4 regions of the Herbaspirillum seropedicae genome follow, and region 3 is predicted to be linked to each of the others. Evidence: predicted binding sites of a transcription regulator. Region 3 holds the regulator's gene; each other region holds the start of a gene.
What was found. Region 3 encodes sigma-54, which starts transcription at its own class of promoters, with help from an activator protein. Its sites were predicted from a motif close to TGGCANGNAANCTGCTTT; they were not measured.

Region 1: the regulator sigma-54 is predicted to act here: its motif matches at 1,176-1,193, upstream of nifH (nitrogenase iron protein).
Region 2: the regulator sigma-54 is predicted to act here: its motif matches at 1,409-1,426, upstream of ACP92_RS13670 (PEP-CTERM sorting domain-containing protein).
Region 4: the regulator sigma-54 is predicted to act here: its motif matches at 2,144-2,161, upstream of adh (aldehyde dehydrogenase).

What each region holds. Positions count from the first base shown of each region.
Region 1 covers NZ_CP011930.1:3,244,941-3,249,072, reverse strand. The annotation lists gene ACP92_RS14265 (group II truncated hemoglobin) at 1-348, opposite strand, end outside; gene ACP92_RS14260 (response regulator) at 401-832, opposite strand; gene nifH (nitrogenase iron protein) at 1,361-2,239, shown strand; gene nifD (nitrogenase molybdenum-iron protein alpha chain) at 2,408-3,862, shown strand; gene nifK (nitrogenase molybdenum-iron protein subunit beta) at 3,968-4,132, shown strand, end outside.
Region 2 covers NZ_CP011930.1:3,115,810-3,119,941, forward strand. The annotation lists gene ACP92_RS13665 (TIGR03013 family XrtA/PEP-CTERM system glycosyltransferase) at 1-916, opposite strand, end outside; gene ACP92_RS13670 (PEP-CTERM sorting domain-containing protein) at 1,477-2,100, shown strand; gene ACP92_RS13675 (YdcF family protein) at 2,232-3,035, shown strand; gene ACP92_RS13680 (chondroitinase-B domain-containing protein) at 3,032-4,132, shown strand, end outside.
Region 3 covers NZ_CP011930.1:4,552,322-4,556,453, reverse strand. The annotation lists gene grxD (Grx4 family monothiol glutaredoxin) at 1-308, opposite strand, end outside; gene hpf (ribosome hibernation-promoting factor, HPF/YfiA family) at 640-1,002, opposite strand; gene ACP92_RS19805 (RNA polymerase factor sigma-54) at 1,156-2,646, opposite strand; gene lptB (LPS export ABC transporter ATP-binding protein) at 2,719-3,462, opposite strand; gene lptA (lipopolysaccharide transport periplasmic protein LptA) at 3,464-4,069, opposite strand.
Region 4 covers NZ_CP011930.1:2,150,379-2,154,510, reverse strand. The annotation lists gene ACP92_RS09435 (sigma-54-dependent Fis family transcriptional regulator) at 1-92, shown strand, start outside; gene ACP92_RS09430 (DUF779 domain-containing protein) at 73-453, opposite strand; gene adh (aldehyde dehydrogenase) at 553-2,073, opposite strand; gene ACP92_RS09420 (P-II family nitrogen regulator) at 2,339-2,677, opposite strand; gene ACP92_RS09415 (NAD(+) synthase) at 2,854-4,132, opposite strand, start outside.

The sequences.
Region 1 (4,132 bases), 1.3 Mb from region 3:
CAACACCTCGTCGGGTACCAGTTCTTGTAGTGCCTGGTTCATGCAGGCCATCCAGGCATCACGTGCGGCAGCATCGACGGCAAAGCCCGCGTGTGCGTGACGCAGGCGCGGATGGCCGAAGGCCTCGGCATACAGCGGCGGGCCGCCCAGCCAACCGGAGAGGAACATGAACAGGCGCTGCTTGGCCGGGGTCAGGTCGCCCGGATGCATGGCGCGTACCACGGCCGCCTGGGGCAACTGGTCCATCAGGGCGTAGAAACGGTCGACCAGTTGCCGCACGACCGGCTCGCCGCCGATCTGCTGGTAATGCGGATTGGCCAGCGGCGCAGACTTCGATGCGCCCGGCATCGGGGTAGCCCGATGCGGCAGCTTCAAGGGGATGCGAGTCGCGCACATGGTCTTACATCACCGTCACCGCGATGCCCAGGCCCAAGGGCGTGCGTCGGCCCAGTTGGGCATCGACCTTGCGGCGCACGCTCTCCAGCGTAAGCGGGCGCAGCAGCGTGGAGTTGGCCCCTTGCGCCAGGGCTTGGCGAACATGGCGGTCATTGGCGCTGTCGCACACCACTACGATCTTCAAGGCCGGATGTTGCTGGCGCAATTGGGCCAGCACCTCCATGCCCTCCTTGACGAGATTGCCCTGGCCCAGCAAGAGCAGGTCGGGCGGCCAATCCCGGCCCTTGCGCAAGGCATTGTCCACATCCGCCAGCAGATGCGCTTCGCACTCGTCGGCGAGCATGAACTGCAGCGCCAAGCCGCTGACTTCATCACAGTCGACGATGAAGACCCGTTTGTTGTCGACCGCGCGCTGGCTGTCTACACCGATTTGCATGGTTTGCTCCTTGCGTGAGTGGATCACTGACCGGGCCGCTTGGCGCAGCCTTCTTTGCCCTGCCATTCATCCCGATAGCAAACATCGTTCCCGTTATCAGCGAGCCGCCTCTGCTTGTCTTCAGCAGGGCGTGACAAGGCCCGTGGCTGCGGGCCAGCGGGCCGAGAGGGGTGCAACAGGGTGGTTGGGTACACGGTTGTGTCGGGGATGCGGGCTTGTATCGTTCCCTACAGACCAGGTGCCGTTTGTGCGGTTTGTAACACCAGAAAGAAGTGGGTCGAGAGGCTGCGCGAAATGCTGTTTTCACCAATTAAATCAATGGCTTGGAATCGTTTTTTGATGGTGGCACGGCATTTGCAAAGAGAGGTGTGCACCGACGATGACTTGCCGAATGCGTGACTTGAGACGAAGACCAATAAAAGTTTCGAAGCGGCGCCCCAACGGCTGCAAGTGTGATGACAAAACTGCTTTGAACGAAACCTTAATTTCTTACACCAGAGCTACACCGCTTATTTCTAGGAGAATCAAATGGCCTCACTCAGACAAATCGCCTTCTATGGCAAAGGCGGCATCGGCAAGTCCACCACCTCGCAAAATACCCTGGCCGCGCTGGCCCAGATGGGGCAGCGCATCCTCATCGTCGGCTGCGATCCCAAGGCTGACTCGACCCGCCTGATCCTGCACGCCAAGGCCCAGGACACCATCCTGTCGCTGGCCGCCGATGCCGGGTCGGTGGAGGATCTGGAGCTGGAAGACGTCATGAAGATCGGCTACCAGAACATCCGTTGCGTCGAATCCGGCGGCCCGGAACCGGGCGTGGGCTGCGCCGGCCGCGGTGTGATCACCTCGATCAATTTCCTCGAAGAAGAGGGCGCCTATGATGACACCGATTACGTGTCCTACGACGTGCTGGGCGACGTGGTGTGCGGTGGCTTCGCCATGCCGATTCGCGAAAACAAGGCGCAGGAAATCTACATCGTGATGTCCGGCGAGATGATGGCCATGTACGCCGCCAACAACATCTCCAAGGGCATTTTGAAGTACGCCAACTCCGGTGGCGTGCGCCTGGGCGGCCTGATCTGCAACGAGCGCAAGACCGACAAGGAACTGGAACTGGCCACCGCCCTGGCGGCCAAGCTCAACAGCAAGCTGATTCACTTCGTGCCGCGCGACAACATCGTGCAGCACGCCGAGCTGCGCCGCATGACGGTGCTGGAATACGCACCCGATTCCAAGCAGGCTGGCGAATACCGCACCCTGGCCAACAAGATCCACGAAAACGCCGGCAACGGCACCATCCCCACCCCGATCACCATGGACGAGCTGGAAGACCTGCTGATGCAGCATGGCCTGATGCCTGTCGTTGATGAATCGATGGTGGGCAAGTCGGCTGAAGTAGCGGCCTGAGCATCGTCGTCTGCCTGCTGTTGATGCTGCAAGGTCCTGGCCGCTCGCGCCTCTGTGTTCAGAAGCGAAGGCAGCCGGGACCGCAAGAAAAAGGGTAGCGCAGGTTTGTTTACCGGACTGGCATACGACCGGGTATGTCCCCCGCGACTAATTTTTATCGGAGGGCCCATGAGCCTCACAGTTGAAGAAACCACGGCACGCAATACGGAATTGATCAATGAGGTCCTCAAGGCCTATCCGGACAAGACCGCCAAGCGTCGCGCCAAGCACCTGACCACCCAGGAAGAGGGCAAGTCGGATTGCAACGTCAAATCCAACATCAAGTCGATCCCCGGCGTGATGACCATTCGCGGCTGCGCCTATGCCGGTTCCAAGGGCGTGGTCTGGGGGCCGATCAAGGACATGATCCACATCAGCCATGGTCCGGTCGGCTGTGGCCAGTACTCCTGGGGCTCGCGCCGCAACTATTACATTGGCAAGACCGGCATCGACAGTTTCGTGACCATGCAGTTCACGTCCGATTTCCAGGAAAAGGACATCGTCTTCGGCGGCGATAAGAAGCTGGAAAAGATCGTCGACGAGATCCAGGAACTGTTCCCGCTCAACAAGGGTATTTCGGTGCAATCCGAATGCCCGATCGGTCTCATCGGTGACGACATCGAAGCGGTCTCCAAGAAAAAGTCCAAGCAATACGAGGGCCATACCATCGTGCCGGTGCGCTGCGAAGGCTTCCGTGGCGTGTCGCAGTCGCTGGGCCACCACGTGGCCAACGACGCCATCAAGGAATGGGTGCTGGACAAGATGGACCCGGACAAGAACCAGTTTGTGGCGACTCCGTATGACGTGGCCATCATCGGCGACTACAACATCGGCGGCGACGCCTGGTCCTCGCGCATCCTGCTGGAAGAAATCGGCCTGCGCGTGATCGCCCAGTGGTCCGGCGACGGCACCCTCGCCGAAATGGAAAACACCCCCAAGGCCAAGCTCAACGTGCTGCACTGCTATCGCTCGATGAACTACATCTCGCGCCACATGGAAGAGAAGTTCGGCATTCCCTGGGTCGAGTACAACTTCTTCGGCCCCAGCCAGATCGAGGCGTCGCTGCGCCAGATTGCCAGCCACTTCGACGACAAGATCAAGGAAGGCGCCGAGCGTGTCATCGCCAAGTACAAGGCCCTCACCGATGCCGTGATCGCCAAGTACCGCCCGCGCCTGGAAGGCAAGACCGTGATGCTGTTCGTCGGTGGCCTGCGCCCGCGCCACGTGATCGATGCCTATGGTGACCTGGGCATGAAGGTGGTCGGTACCGGATATGAATTCGGCCACAACGACGACTACCAGCGCACCACCCACTACGTGGAAGACGGCACGCTGATCTACGACGACGTGACCAGCTATGAATTCGAGAAGTTCGTCGAGAAGATCGAGCCCGATCTGGTTGGCTCCGGGATCAAGGAGAAATACGTCTTCCAGAAGATGGGCGTGCCGTTCCGCCAGATGCACTCCTGGGATTACTCGGGCCCGTATCACGGCTATGACGGCTTCGCCATCTTCGCCCGCGACATGGACATGGCCATCAACAGCCCGGTGTGGGGCATGGCCAAGGCTCCGTGGAAGGCCTGAGCTGAATCGATTCGGGATGGATGGGCGCAGGACTGTGTCGATCGCTCATCGTCCATCCGACCCGAGCCTGGATCATTTGATCAGTTGAATTGAAGGGGTATCATCATGCCGCAAAACGCCGATAGCGTTCTGGACCACGAGAATCTGTTCCGCCAGCCGGAATACCGCGAACTGTTCGCCCGCAAGAAAGAAGAGTTCGAGTTTGCCGTTCCGCTGGACAAGGTGCAGGACGTGGCCGAATGGACCAAGACCAAGGAATACCAGCAAAAG
Region 2 (4,132 bases), 1.4 Mb from region 3:
GGCCACGGTCTTCCAGCCAGATGCAGATGGCCGCACCCAGCATCAGCGGCGAGAGCAGCGGCAGCATGATGCAACTGGTGATGAGGTCGAAGCTGCGCTTGAAGAAGGTGCGCAGCAGGCTCTGGTCGAAGCCGCTGCCGAACACCAGCCAGCTGGGATGCAGCGAGTCGAGCCGGATCTGGCAAGCCTCGCGTTCGAAGAAGCCGGCGGCATCGGTCACGCGCACGCCCTTCATCTTGCACTCCAGCAGTTCCTGGATGCGCAGCGCCCCGCCGCGCCGGTTCTGCACCGCCACCACGATCTCTTCAGCCTTGTATTTGCGGGCGGTCTCCAGGAGGCTGCCGGCCGGCTCCACCAGCATGGCCAGGGTGCTGTCCTCGCCGGCCACGGGAATGGTGCCGACGATGTTGTACTTGTGGTTGCGCAGGTTCTGGTGCGAGGTTTCCATGCAGTCGCGCACCAGCTCGCTGCTGCCCAGGAACAGGATGGGCGAAGCCAGCATGGGCGAATTGACCAGGCGGAAGAAGATCGTGCGCACGCACAGGATGCCCAGCGCCGACAACAGCAGCACGATCACCAGCAGCACGCGCCCCAGCGACAGTTCCGGCGCGGCGTAGAACACCACCATCATCACCAGCAGCGCGATGCCGAAGGAAGGCATCAGGCGCAGCAGCGTGGCGCGCAGGTTTTCATCGATATTGCGCTGGTACATCCCCACCGCGCTCATGCCCAGCAGGATGGACAGCGCGGTCACCCCCACCGGCGCCCAGAACTGGCGAAAATCACTCAGGTATTCCGGCTTGCCCATGAAACGCAGGTTCACCCCCAGGTAACCTGCGGCGAACAACACGCCCAGCTCAATGAACAGCAAGACCGCCACTATCTTCGAGACATAGTGGTTCGAGATTCTAAACATTGGTTCCCCCGCCTTTGCAGACTCGTCGCTGCCGCGCAGAACCGAACGGTCCACGCGGACGGTCCGCCCCGCCCCCGGGGCCGCTCTGGCGACAACACTTTCCCTCCGACACCCCTGGATGTCATGTGAATACCATGTGAATTTTTTAAGCGGATTTTGACAGGTGTCAAACATCCGTGGCGTCCCGGCCAGCCATTCACAGCGCTGAAGAATGAGCTTTTTTGGTCAAAATTGCAACATTATTCCAAAGATTTTTTTTCGTTTCCAGACAGCATGAATCGGCTTCTATCCCTTTGCTGGCGCGCTCTCCAAGAATCACGGAAAAGTTGCCTGACGCCACATCGGGATAGCAGCACCGCCTGTTTCCGCCGCGAAAGGCGAAATAACGATGACGCAGGGAAATGTTTTCCAGTGTCGGAAAAATTTACAGTCTCTTTAAAATTTTATTCGTCGAAAAACGCAAGCGCTTGAAATCTAAGTTCTTTTATCGGTGGGCACAGGAATTGCTATATCGACAACGAATGCATCGTTCACCTGTTCAACGACCTCGGAGTCTTGCCATGAAAAAATTCCTGCTCGCCGCCTTGTTTCTGGCCGCCAACATCAGCACCGGTCAAGCCAATGCGACCACGCTGAACTCCACCTTGAACGTGGACAACACCTTCCGCCTCTACCTCAGCACCAGCAACAACACCCTGGGCACGCTGGTGGGCAGCGGCAACGACTGGCCGACCACCTACAGCTTCAGCAGCGCGCTGACCGCAGGCGTGACCAACTTCCTGCACATCGTGGCGACCAACGAGGGCGGCCCTGGCGGCCTGCTGGGCGCCTTCACGCTGTCGGATGGCAACTTCAAGTTCGCCAACGGCACCCAGACCCTGCTCTCCGGTGACGCCGGTCTCACGCAGAACCTCACCGGCGTGGGCGCACCCGGCAACGCCACCGTCAATGAAGGCGCCAATGGCGTGGGCCCCTGGGGCGGTCGCAGCGGCTATGGTTCGCTGTCGCCGCAATGGGTCTGGAACTACTACAGCAACAACGGCGACGACTTCAACACCGTCTATTTCTCGGCCTCCATCCTCTCCACCCACGCCGTGCCGGAGCCGGGCTCGATCGCCCTGATGGGCCTGGGCCTCTTGGCGCTGCTGGGCTGGCGCAAGCGCAAGCAAGCCTCGGGCTTCTGATGCAAGACAGGCGCAAGCGCATCGTGCTTGCGCCTGCTCACTGCATCAAGCCATGTCAGCCATTGCACCGATGACTTGCCCACTATGAATTGCTCCAGGACCCGCCCTAGCCCTCCTGCCGATCGCCGCCCATGAGTTTGACGATGTGGATGTCGATGTTGGCCAGGACGCTGTTGCTGCCGCCCCTGAACCTGCTGCTATTGATCGCAGCGGGTTTTTTGCTTTGGCGTCGGCCTGCTCCTATCGGACATATCGGGCAGGTCATGGTCGCCCTGGGCGTAGCGCTGCTGACGCTGATCTGCATGCCGGCAGTGGCTGACCTGATGGTGCGCCCGCTGGAACAAGGCTATCCGGTGCTGTCGGCCGAGGCCGCGCGCCAAGCCCAGGCCATCGTCGTGCTGGCTGCCGGCAGCCTGGACCAGGCGCCGGAATACGAGGGCCGCGACCAGCCCGATTACGTGGCCCTGGCGCGCCTGCGCTACGCCGCCCGGCTGCAGCACCAGACCGGCCTGCCCGTGCTGGTCAGCGGCGGCAATGCCCGCGAGGAAACGCCTGAACAGAACAAGGCGCTGGCCATGGCCGAGGCGCTGCGCGAGGACTTCCGCACCCCGGTGCGCTGGATCGAGGGTGGCTCCGAGAACACGGAAGAGAACGCCCTGCGTTCCGCCGCCCTGCTGCGCGCCGATGGCGTGCAGCGCGTGCTGCTGGTCACCGACGCCATGCACATGCCGCGCGCCATGCTGGCCTTCGCACAGGCCGGCCTGGTTCCCACGGCAGCACCCACGGCCTTCTTCAGCTTGCCGCGCTGGCGCTGGCCGGCGCTGCTGCCCAGCGCCGAAGGCCTGCGCCGCAGCTGGTACGCCAGCTACGAATGGCTGGGCCTGGGCTGGTATCGCCTGCGCGCAGGCCAGGCAATGAGGTCGCCCACACCATGAACCGATTTTTCCGACCTTCCAGGATCGCGCTGGCCCTGCTGCTGATCATGCTGCTGGCCGTGGGCGCAGGCGTATCGCTGCTGGAACGCTTGAACATCCCGCCACGCCAGCTCGCCCCCTACCTGGAACACCGCGCTGCAGGCCATCAACCCGCCATCACCGCACTGGCTGCACAAGTTGCGGCGCAGCTGCAGCACGCCGACCGGGGCCCGCGCAGCAGCCCGTCGGCCGCGACGCTGGACGCTCTCATCATCGGTGCGCAAGCCACGCCCGCCAGCACGGCGTCGGCCAGCGTGGTAGAGGTGGCCAGCGTGGCCGAACTGAACCAGGCGCTGACCCAGGCCGCGCCCGGACAAGCCATCACGCTGCGACCCGGGCGCTATCGCATCGACCGCCCCCTCGGCCTGCACCAGTCCGGCAGCGCCGAGCTGCCCATCGTGCTGCGCGCCGCGCAGCCAGGGACGGTGGTCCTGGAGATCAATACCGCCGAAGGCCTGCGCATCGATGCGCCCTGGTGGCGGGTGGAAAACCTGGTCATCCAGGGCGTCTGCCCGACCCAGCACTTCTGCGAACACGCCTTGCACATCGTAGGCCGGGCGGCGCACTTCACGGCGCGCAACAATCGCATCGTCGATTTCAACGCGCACTTCAAGATCAACGGCGACGCCGGCCAATTCCCCGATGACGGCGTCATCGAAAACAATACCCTGACCAACACCGCCCCGCGCCAGACGCTGGGCCCGGTCACGCCCATCGACCTGGTGGCCGCCAGCGGCTGGCGCATCGCGCACAACCAGATCACTGACTTCATCAAGGCCGGGGGTGACCGCATCAGCTACGGCGCCTTCGTCAAGGGCGGCGGCAGCCGCAACCGCATTGAACAGAACCTGGTGCTGTGCGAGCAGAAGCTGCTGGGCCAGGGTGGCCAGCAGGTCGGCCTCTCGCTGGGCGGCGGCGGCACCGGCCCGGCCTATTGCCGCGACCGCCGTTGCATCACCGAACAGGATGGCGGCGTGATCGCCGGCAATCTCATTGCCGCCTGCTCCGACGACGGCGTCTACCTCAATCGCGCCGCAGCCAGCCAGATTTTCCACAAC
Region 3 (4,132 bases):
CCCTTGATCAGGGTCTGCAGTTCGCCCGAGGCGTACATCTCGCTCATGATGTCGGAGCCGCCGACGAATTCACCCTTGATGTACAACTGGGGAATGGTGGGCCAGTTCGAGTATTCCTTGATGCCCTGGCGCACGTCCGGGCTTTCCAGGACGTTTACGGTGACGATGTTCTCGGCGCCGCTGGCCTTGAGCAGCTGGATGGCCTTGCCGGAAAAGCCGCATTGCGGGAATTGCGCGGTGCCCTTCATGAACAGCACGACAGGGTTTTGGGTCACGGTTTCTTTGATCCAGGATTGGACGTCGCTCATGGCTATGCCTTTAAAAATGGGATTGCCGACATTATAGGGAAAAGCCGCCGCGTGCGTTGGAGTCGGACGGGCGACTTGTCTTGCGGTTGGTGAAATATTGTCTTCGGGAAATGCTTTGTATCAAAATCATTTTCCTGATCCGAAGGGCTGTGGAAAAGATAAGGTCGCCATCGGCGCCTTCAAGTCGAAGCCCACCGCGAAGCCCACCGACGAGGTAAATTATTTATATCCTATGCGGATTTTCTACCGGGCAATGATCGCCGGTGCGGGGACATGAATGAAAAAGGGCGCTTGCGCGCCCTTTGCTCATGAAAGCTTGAAGATCAAGGCATCATGCCGCGCCGGCGACCGCGTCGTCCGGGGCTTCTTCAGGCAGGCGCTTGGCCATGGAGTGATGTTCCTGCAACTTGTCCTTGTGCTTGATGACCTGGCGATCGAGCTTGTCGATCAGGGCATCGATGGCTGCATAGAGGTCGTGCGCAATGCTTTCCGCATGTAGATCCTTCCCCTTGATGTGGACGTTGATTTCCGCTTTTTGGCGCTTTTCCTTTTCTGTGAGTTTATCTACGCTCAGGATCACGCTGACGTCGATCACGTTGTCGAAATGGCGCTTGATACGGGCCAGCTTGCTTTGCACGTATTCCCGGATGGCGGGGGTCAGTTCGAGGTGGTGTCCACTGATGGTCAGATTCATACAAGACTCCTATCGTGAAGTCACTGGAGGTTCGTGCAATTCATCCTTGCTGCAGCTGTACCACGGGCACGGTCTTCGTGTCGGATGGCATGGGCATCAGCGGGATGCTTGCCGGAACACAGCAACGGTACTGCAGAAAAACTGAGGAAAAACTCAGAGGGACTTGCGGAGATTGACTGGCGGAATCTTCAACACTTCGCGGTATTTGGCGACTGTGCGTCGCGCGACCACCATGCCTTGTTCTGCCAGCATATCCGCAATCTTGCTATCGGATAATGGGGTCTGCGGGTTTTCGGCTCCTATCAACTGTTTGATCAGCGCCCGTATCGCGGTGGAGGAAGCTTCGCCTCCGGTTTCAGTTGCGACGTGGCTACCGAAGAAGTACTTCAACTCAAACATGCCATGCGGTGTGAGCATGTATTTCTGAGTTGTCACGCGAGAGATAGTGCTCTCGTGTAGACCCAGTGTATCAGCAATTTCACGTAGCACAAGGGGGCGCATGGCGACTGCCCCATGTGAAAAGAAGTTTCTTTGACGTTCCACAATGGCCTGCGCGACGCGCAAAATTGTATCGAAACGTTGCCGCATGTTCTTGATGAGCCACTTGGCTTCCTGCAACTGCGAGGATAGCGATCCTTCGCCCTTGGCCTGCTTGAGCGCGCTGGCGTACATGGCGTTGACGCGCAGCTTGGGCATGACCTCATGGTTGAGCATGACCTGCCAGCCGTTCTTTGTCTGTTTGACAATCACGTCCGGCACGACATAGTCGGAGGCATCGCGCGCGAATTCCGCGCCGGGGTGCGGACGGCACTGGCGGATCACGGCCTGCGCTTCACGCAGGTCTTCGTCATCGCAATCGAGCGCCTTCTTGATCTTGTTGAAGTCGCGCTGCGCAAACAGCGGCAGGTAATCTTCCACGATCTTCAGCGCCAGCCGGCGCGTGACGAAGGGCACCTTGGGCAGGCGGCGGATCTGCAGGGCCAGGCATTCGCCAGCGCTGCGCGCACCCACGCCCGCCGGGTCCAGGCTTTGCAGCAGCTTCAGCGAAATGGAGAGTTCTTCCAGGTCCACGCCCAACTCTTCGGGCAGGCGCGCGAGGATGTCTTCCAGCGGCTCTTCCAGATAGCCGCTGTCGTCCAGCGCATCGGTGAGCAGTTCCAGCAGGGCGCGGTCGCGCTGCGTGCGCGCCGTCACGCGGATCTGTTCCAGCAGATGTTCGCGCAGGGTGATTTCGTGCGCTTCCAGCTGGGGGCGGGCGTCTTCGTCATCGGGCGACTTGCCGCTGCGGGCCACATCGTCGAAGCTCCAGTCGGAGTCGCCGCTCACGCCCTCGGGGGCGGTGTCCTGGTACTCGAAACTGGATTCGCCATCGGCCGCTGCGGGAGCGGCTTCGCTGCTGGCCTCACTGCCGGTGGTCTCGCTCACGCCGCTCGAGGGGGCCGCCGAGACGGCGCCATCGGCCAGCAGGCGCACCGAATTGTCGAGCGCGTCGTCGAGGCGTTCCAGCAGGGGATTGTCGGTCAGTATCTGCTCCAGCTCCTGGTGCAATTCCAGCGTCGACAGTTGCAGCAGTCTGATCGACTGCTGCAATTGCGGCGTCAATGCGAGATGCTGCGAGGTACGTAACTGGAGCGACTGTTTCATCTTTCTTTCTGGAAGCGGCGTGGCCCGCTGGTTGCAATGCCGGTGTCCTGGTCGTTTGCGCCTGTGCCTGGGTTACATGCGGAAGTGCTCGCCCAGATAAACGCGGCGCACTGATTCGTTGGCGATGATCTCTTCCGGGTTGCCGCTGGCCAGCACGGTGCCCTGGTTGATGATGTAGGCGCGATCGCAGATGCCCAGGGTCTCGCGCACATTGTGGTCGGTGATGAGCACGCCGATGCCGCGTTCCTTGAGGAAGCGCACGATGCGCTGGATCTCGATCACGGCAATCGGGTCGATCCCGGCAAAGGGCTCGTCCAGCAGCACGAAGCGCGGATCGGTGGCCAGTGCGCGGGCGATCTCGACGCGCCGGCGTTCACCGCCCGACAGCGACAGGGCCTGGCTCTCGCGCAGCTTCTCGATCTGCAATTCGTGCAGCAGGTTGTTCAGGCGCCCTTCGATCTCGTCGCGGGAGAGCGGCTTGCCGTCTTCCTGGCGCAGTTCCAGCACGGCGCGGATATTGTCTTCCACGGTCAGCTTGCGAAATACCGACGCTTCCTGCGGCAGGTAGGACAAGCCCAGCGTGGCGCGCTTGTGGATGGCCAGGCGCGAGATGGGCTCTCCGTCCAGATCGATTTCGCCGCCATCGGAAGGCACCAGACCGACGATCATGTAGAACGAGGTCGTCTTGCCAGCGCCGTTGGGGCCGAGCAGGCCGACCACTTCGCCGCTGCGCACCTCCATGGAAACGTCGCGCACCACCTGGCGCGCCCCATAGCTTTTCTTCAGGCCGCGCACGACCAGCGAGCTTGCTGCCATCTTACTGATCCTTTCCGGGCTGGGTGGGCTGCGGGGTAGCAGGCTGGGCGGGCTGGCCCGGCTGCGCCGGCGGCGGATTGCGAGGCTGGATCACGGCCGTGATGCGGCCCGCGCCCGGCTTGCTCTGGCCGCTGGCAGTATTGTTGACCGAATAGAATTCGGCGCGGCTGTCGTAGGAGATGAACTCGCCATTGACTTCGTCGGTGATGCGCTTGCCATCCATGCGCTGGATATGGGCGCGCTGGAACAGCTTGGAGACTTCGGTCTGTTCCGAGTATTCGATGCGTTCGGCCTGGCCTTCGATCCACAGGTCGGGGCCGCCGTCACGCTTCTGGCGGAAGGTCGCCAGCGAGCCGGGGGCAGCGTAGAGCACGGCGTTTTCATAACCGTACTGGTCGGTGGTGAGCACCACGCGGCCGGCCTTGATGATGAGGGTGCCGCGGGTCATGACGACGTTGCCGGTGAAGGTCTTCACCTGGCGCACGTCATCGTAGACCATCTGGTCGGCTTCGATGTTGGTGGGCTTGGTGGTGTCGGCCTTCTCGGCGCGCGCCACGCCACTGAGGGCAGCCAGCATCAGCAACGGAAGTAGCAATGAGCGTTTCATAAAATCCTGTCTGGTCGGGTCTTGGCGTTATTGTTCTGACGGAATATCGGGGGGCGCGAATCA
Region 4 (4,132 bases), 2.4 Mb from region 3:
GCACCCACGCCGGCAATGTCAGCGCCGCCGCCAAGGCCCTGGGCGTGTCGCGCAATACCATCTACCGGCGCCTCAAGTCACGCGGGCACTGAGCGGGGCCAGGGCGTCATACTCCTCATCGGTAAACAGCCGCGAGCGCGTCAGGAAGCGCTTGCCGCTGCCGTTCTCCAACGAGAACATGCCGCCATTGCCATTGACCACGTCAATGATCAGTTGCGTGTGCTTCCAGTACTCGAACTGGTCAGCGCCGATGTAGAACGGCACCCCATCGATGTCGCCAAGATAGACATCGGTATCGCCCAGGGTGAAATCACCCTCGGGATAGCACATCGGTGCGCTGCCATCGCAGCAGCCGCCGGACTGGAAAAAGATCAGCGCGCCATGCCGCGTCTTCAACTGTCGCAACAGATCCACGGTAGCGTCGGTGGCGGTGACGCGGGGTAAGGCTGTCATCGGCATCCTCCTGCCTCAATGATCCAGATAAAAACGGCGCCGGCCGCACAGAGCGGACCGGCGCCGAAGCTGCCTTGCTGCAAGGAGACCAGCGAAGGATCAGAAGAAGCCCAGCGCCTTCGGGCTGTAGCTGACCAGCAGGTTCTTGGTCTGCTGGTAGTGGTCCAGCATCATCTTGTGGTTTTCGCGGCCGATGCCGGATTGCTTGTAGCCGCCGAAGGCCGCATGCGCCGGATAGAGGTGATAGCAGTTGGTCCAGACACGGCCAGCCTGGATCTCACGCCCCATGCGGAAGGCGCGCGTGCCATCCCGGGTCCACAGGCCCGCGCCCAGGCCGTACAGCGTGTCATTGGCAATGGCCAGCGCTTCTTCTTCATCCTTGAAGGTGGTCACCGAGACCACCGGGCCAAAGATTTCTTCCTGGAAGATGCGCATCTTGTTATTGCCCTGGAACACGGTCGGCTTGACGTAGTAGCCCGAGGCCAGGTCGCCGCCCAGTTCTTCGCGCCCGCCGCCGGCCAGCACCTTGGCGCCTTCCTGCTTGCCGATGTCGATGTAGGACAGGATCTTTTCCAGCTGTTCCTGCGAGGCCTGCGCGCCGATCATGGTGCTCTTGTCCAGCGGATTGCCCTGCTTGATGGCCGCCACGCGCTTCAAGGCGCGCTCGATGAAGCGCTCGTAGATCGATTCCTGCACCAGCACGCGCGAGGGGCAGGTGCAGACCTCGCCCTGGTTCAGCGCGAACATGGCAAAGCCTTCCAGGGCCTTGTCGAAGAAGTCGTCATCCTTGTCCAGCACGTCGGCGAAGAAGATATTGGGCGACTTGCCGCCCAGCTCCAGCGTCACCGGGATCAGGTTCTGCGAAGCGTATTGCATGATCAGGCGGCCAGTGGTGGTCTCGCCAGTGAAGGCGATCTTGGCGATACGCTTGTTGGAGGCCAGCGGCTTGCCGGCTTCCACGCCAAAGCCCTGCACGATGTTGACCACGCCCGGCGGGATCAGGTCGGCGATCAGTTCGATCAGCACCATGATGGAGGCCGGGGTCTGCTCGGCGGGCTTTAACACCACGCAATTGCCGGCGGCCAGCGCCGGGGCCAGTTTCCACACCGCCATCAGGATGGGGAAGTTCCAGGGGATGATCTGGCCGACCACGCCCAGAGGCTCATGGAAGTGGTAGGCGTAGGTGTCATTGTCGATGGGGCAGATGCTGCCTTCCTGGGTGCGCACGGCAGCGGCGAAATAGCGGAAGTGGTCGATGGCCAGCGGGATGTCGGCGGCCATGGTCTCGCGGATGGGCTTGCCGTTGTCCAGGGTTTCGGCAGTGGCCAGCAGCTCCAGGTTGGCTTCCATGCGGTCGGCGATCTTCAACAGCATATTGGCGCGCTCGGTGGGGGAGGTCTTGCCCCAGCTCTTCTTGGCTGCGTGGGCGGCGTCCAGCGCCAGCTCCACGTCTTCGGCGCTGGAGCGGGCCACTTCACAGAAGGCGCGTCCGATCACCGGGCTGATGTTCTCGAAGTATTCACCCTTGACCGGCGGCACGAATTTGCCACCGATGAAATTGTCGTAACGTTGCTTGAAGGGGTCGCGTACGCCGAGTTTGCTGATGTCTGCCAGGTTCATGTCGTCTCCGTTGGGGTTATGGTTGAAATCCCGCCGCCATCATGGCCGCAGCGGACCTTCATCCCTCTGGATGGCAAATCGCATGCCAGCCACGAATCCCAGCGTGGACGCGCCTGTGCAGCCAGCGCCCTTGTCACGCTGTGTCAATCTGGCGCAGCCTGTGACACGCCCGGGCAACAGTCAGCAACACCCTCCCCGCTGGCCGCAGACGTAAAAAAACCGGCCAGGTGGCCGGTTTCTGGTGATGCATGACGCAAAGTCGGGATCAGACGGCATCCGGCCCGGTTTCGCCGGTACGGATACGGATCACCTGCTCCACTTCCTGCACGAAGATCTTGCCGTCGCCGATCTTGCCGGTGCGGGCGGCCTTGATGATGGCGTCCACAGCCTGCTCGACCACCTTGTCGTCCACCACGACTTCGATCTTGACCTTGGGCAGGAAGTCGACCACGTATTCAGCACCGCGATAGAGTTCGGTATGGCCCTTCTGGCGCCCGAAGCCTTTCACTTCGGTGACCGTCAGGCCCGTGACGCCGACTTCGGCGAGGGATTCACGCACCTCGTCCAGCTTGAACGGTTTGATGATGGCGGTCACTTGTTTCATGGCAATTCCTCTCTTGGTATGTCGTAAAGAAACGATCTGTCGATCTGTTGGGTAGCGGTAAGGCGTTGTTATTCTTTTACTGACAGGCTCGTGGCGTCCTGTCCACTTGCACATTGTCAATCAGGCTTGCGCAGCTTTCAACCTTCCTTCGCAAGCGCGACCGTAAAAAGTGGATTTCAGCCCTCCAGATCGGGAATCCTTTCCAGATCCTGCAACCAGACGGTGGCCTCGCCATCGCTGGGCGCGCGCCAATCCCCACGCGGCGAGAGCGAGCCGCCGCTCCCCACCTTGGGGGCGTTGGGCACGCAAGAACGCTTGAACTGGCTGGTCTTGAAGAAGCGATAGACAAAGATGCCCAGGTTCTTCTTGATCTGCGGCAAGCTGTATTCGTTGTGCGCCCCGTGCAGTCCATCGGGCCAATGCCCGACCCCGCGGTCATGCCAGGCGCTGTGCGCCAGGAAGGCGACCTTGGCGGGGGTAAAGCCGTAGCGCAGGATGTAGTACAGGTTGAAGTCCTGCAGCTCGTAGGGACCGATGAAGTCCTGGGTGCGCTGGCCTGGCTCGCCATCGGAGGCGCCTGGCACCAGTTCCGGACTGATCTCGGTTTCCAGGACGTGGATCAGCACTTCCGGCTGCTTCAGTTCCAGCGAACCCGATTCGGCCACCCAGCGCACCATGTGGGTGATGAGGGTCTTGGGCACGCTGGCGTTGACGTTGTAGTGCGACATGTGGTCGCCCACCCCGTAGGTACACCAGCCCAGCGCCAGCTCGGAGAGGTCGCCGGTGCCGATGACGATGGCGCCATGGTGGTTGGCCAGGCGGAACAGATGGTTGGTGCGTTCACCGGCCTGCACGTTCTCGAAGGTGATGTCATAGACCGGCTCGCCGCGCGAATACGGGTGGCCGAGGTCCTTCAACATCTGTTCGCAGCTGGGACGGATATCGATTTCCTGCGCCGAGCAACCGACCTGCGCCATCAGCTGGTGCGCCTGCACCAGCGTGCGGCTGCTGGTGGCGAAGCCCGGCATGGTATAGGCCAGGATGTTGCTGCGGGGCAGGCCCAGCTTGTCCATGGCCTTGGCGCAGACCAGCAGCGCATGGGTGGAATCGAGCCCGCCCGAGACGCCGATGACCACCTTCTTCAGCCCCGCCGAGGACAAGCGCTGCACCAGCGCCTGCACCTGGATGCTGTAGACCTCGCGGCAGCGCAGTTCGCGCTGTTCGGCATTGGCCGGTACATAGGGGAAGCGCGCCACCCGCCGCTGCAACGGCAGCGCCTGCTGCTGCGGGATCTGCACCTCGAAGCCGACTACCTCGAAACGGCGCACTTCGTCGGCATGACGGCGCACCGACTGACCGAAGGTGGTCTGGTGGAAGCGCTCGCGGGAGAGGCGTTCCAGGTCGACATCGGCATAGATCACATGGCCGCCCTGGGCGAAGCGCTCGGACTCGGCC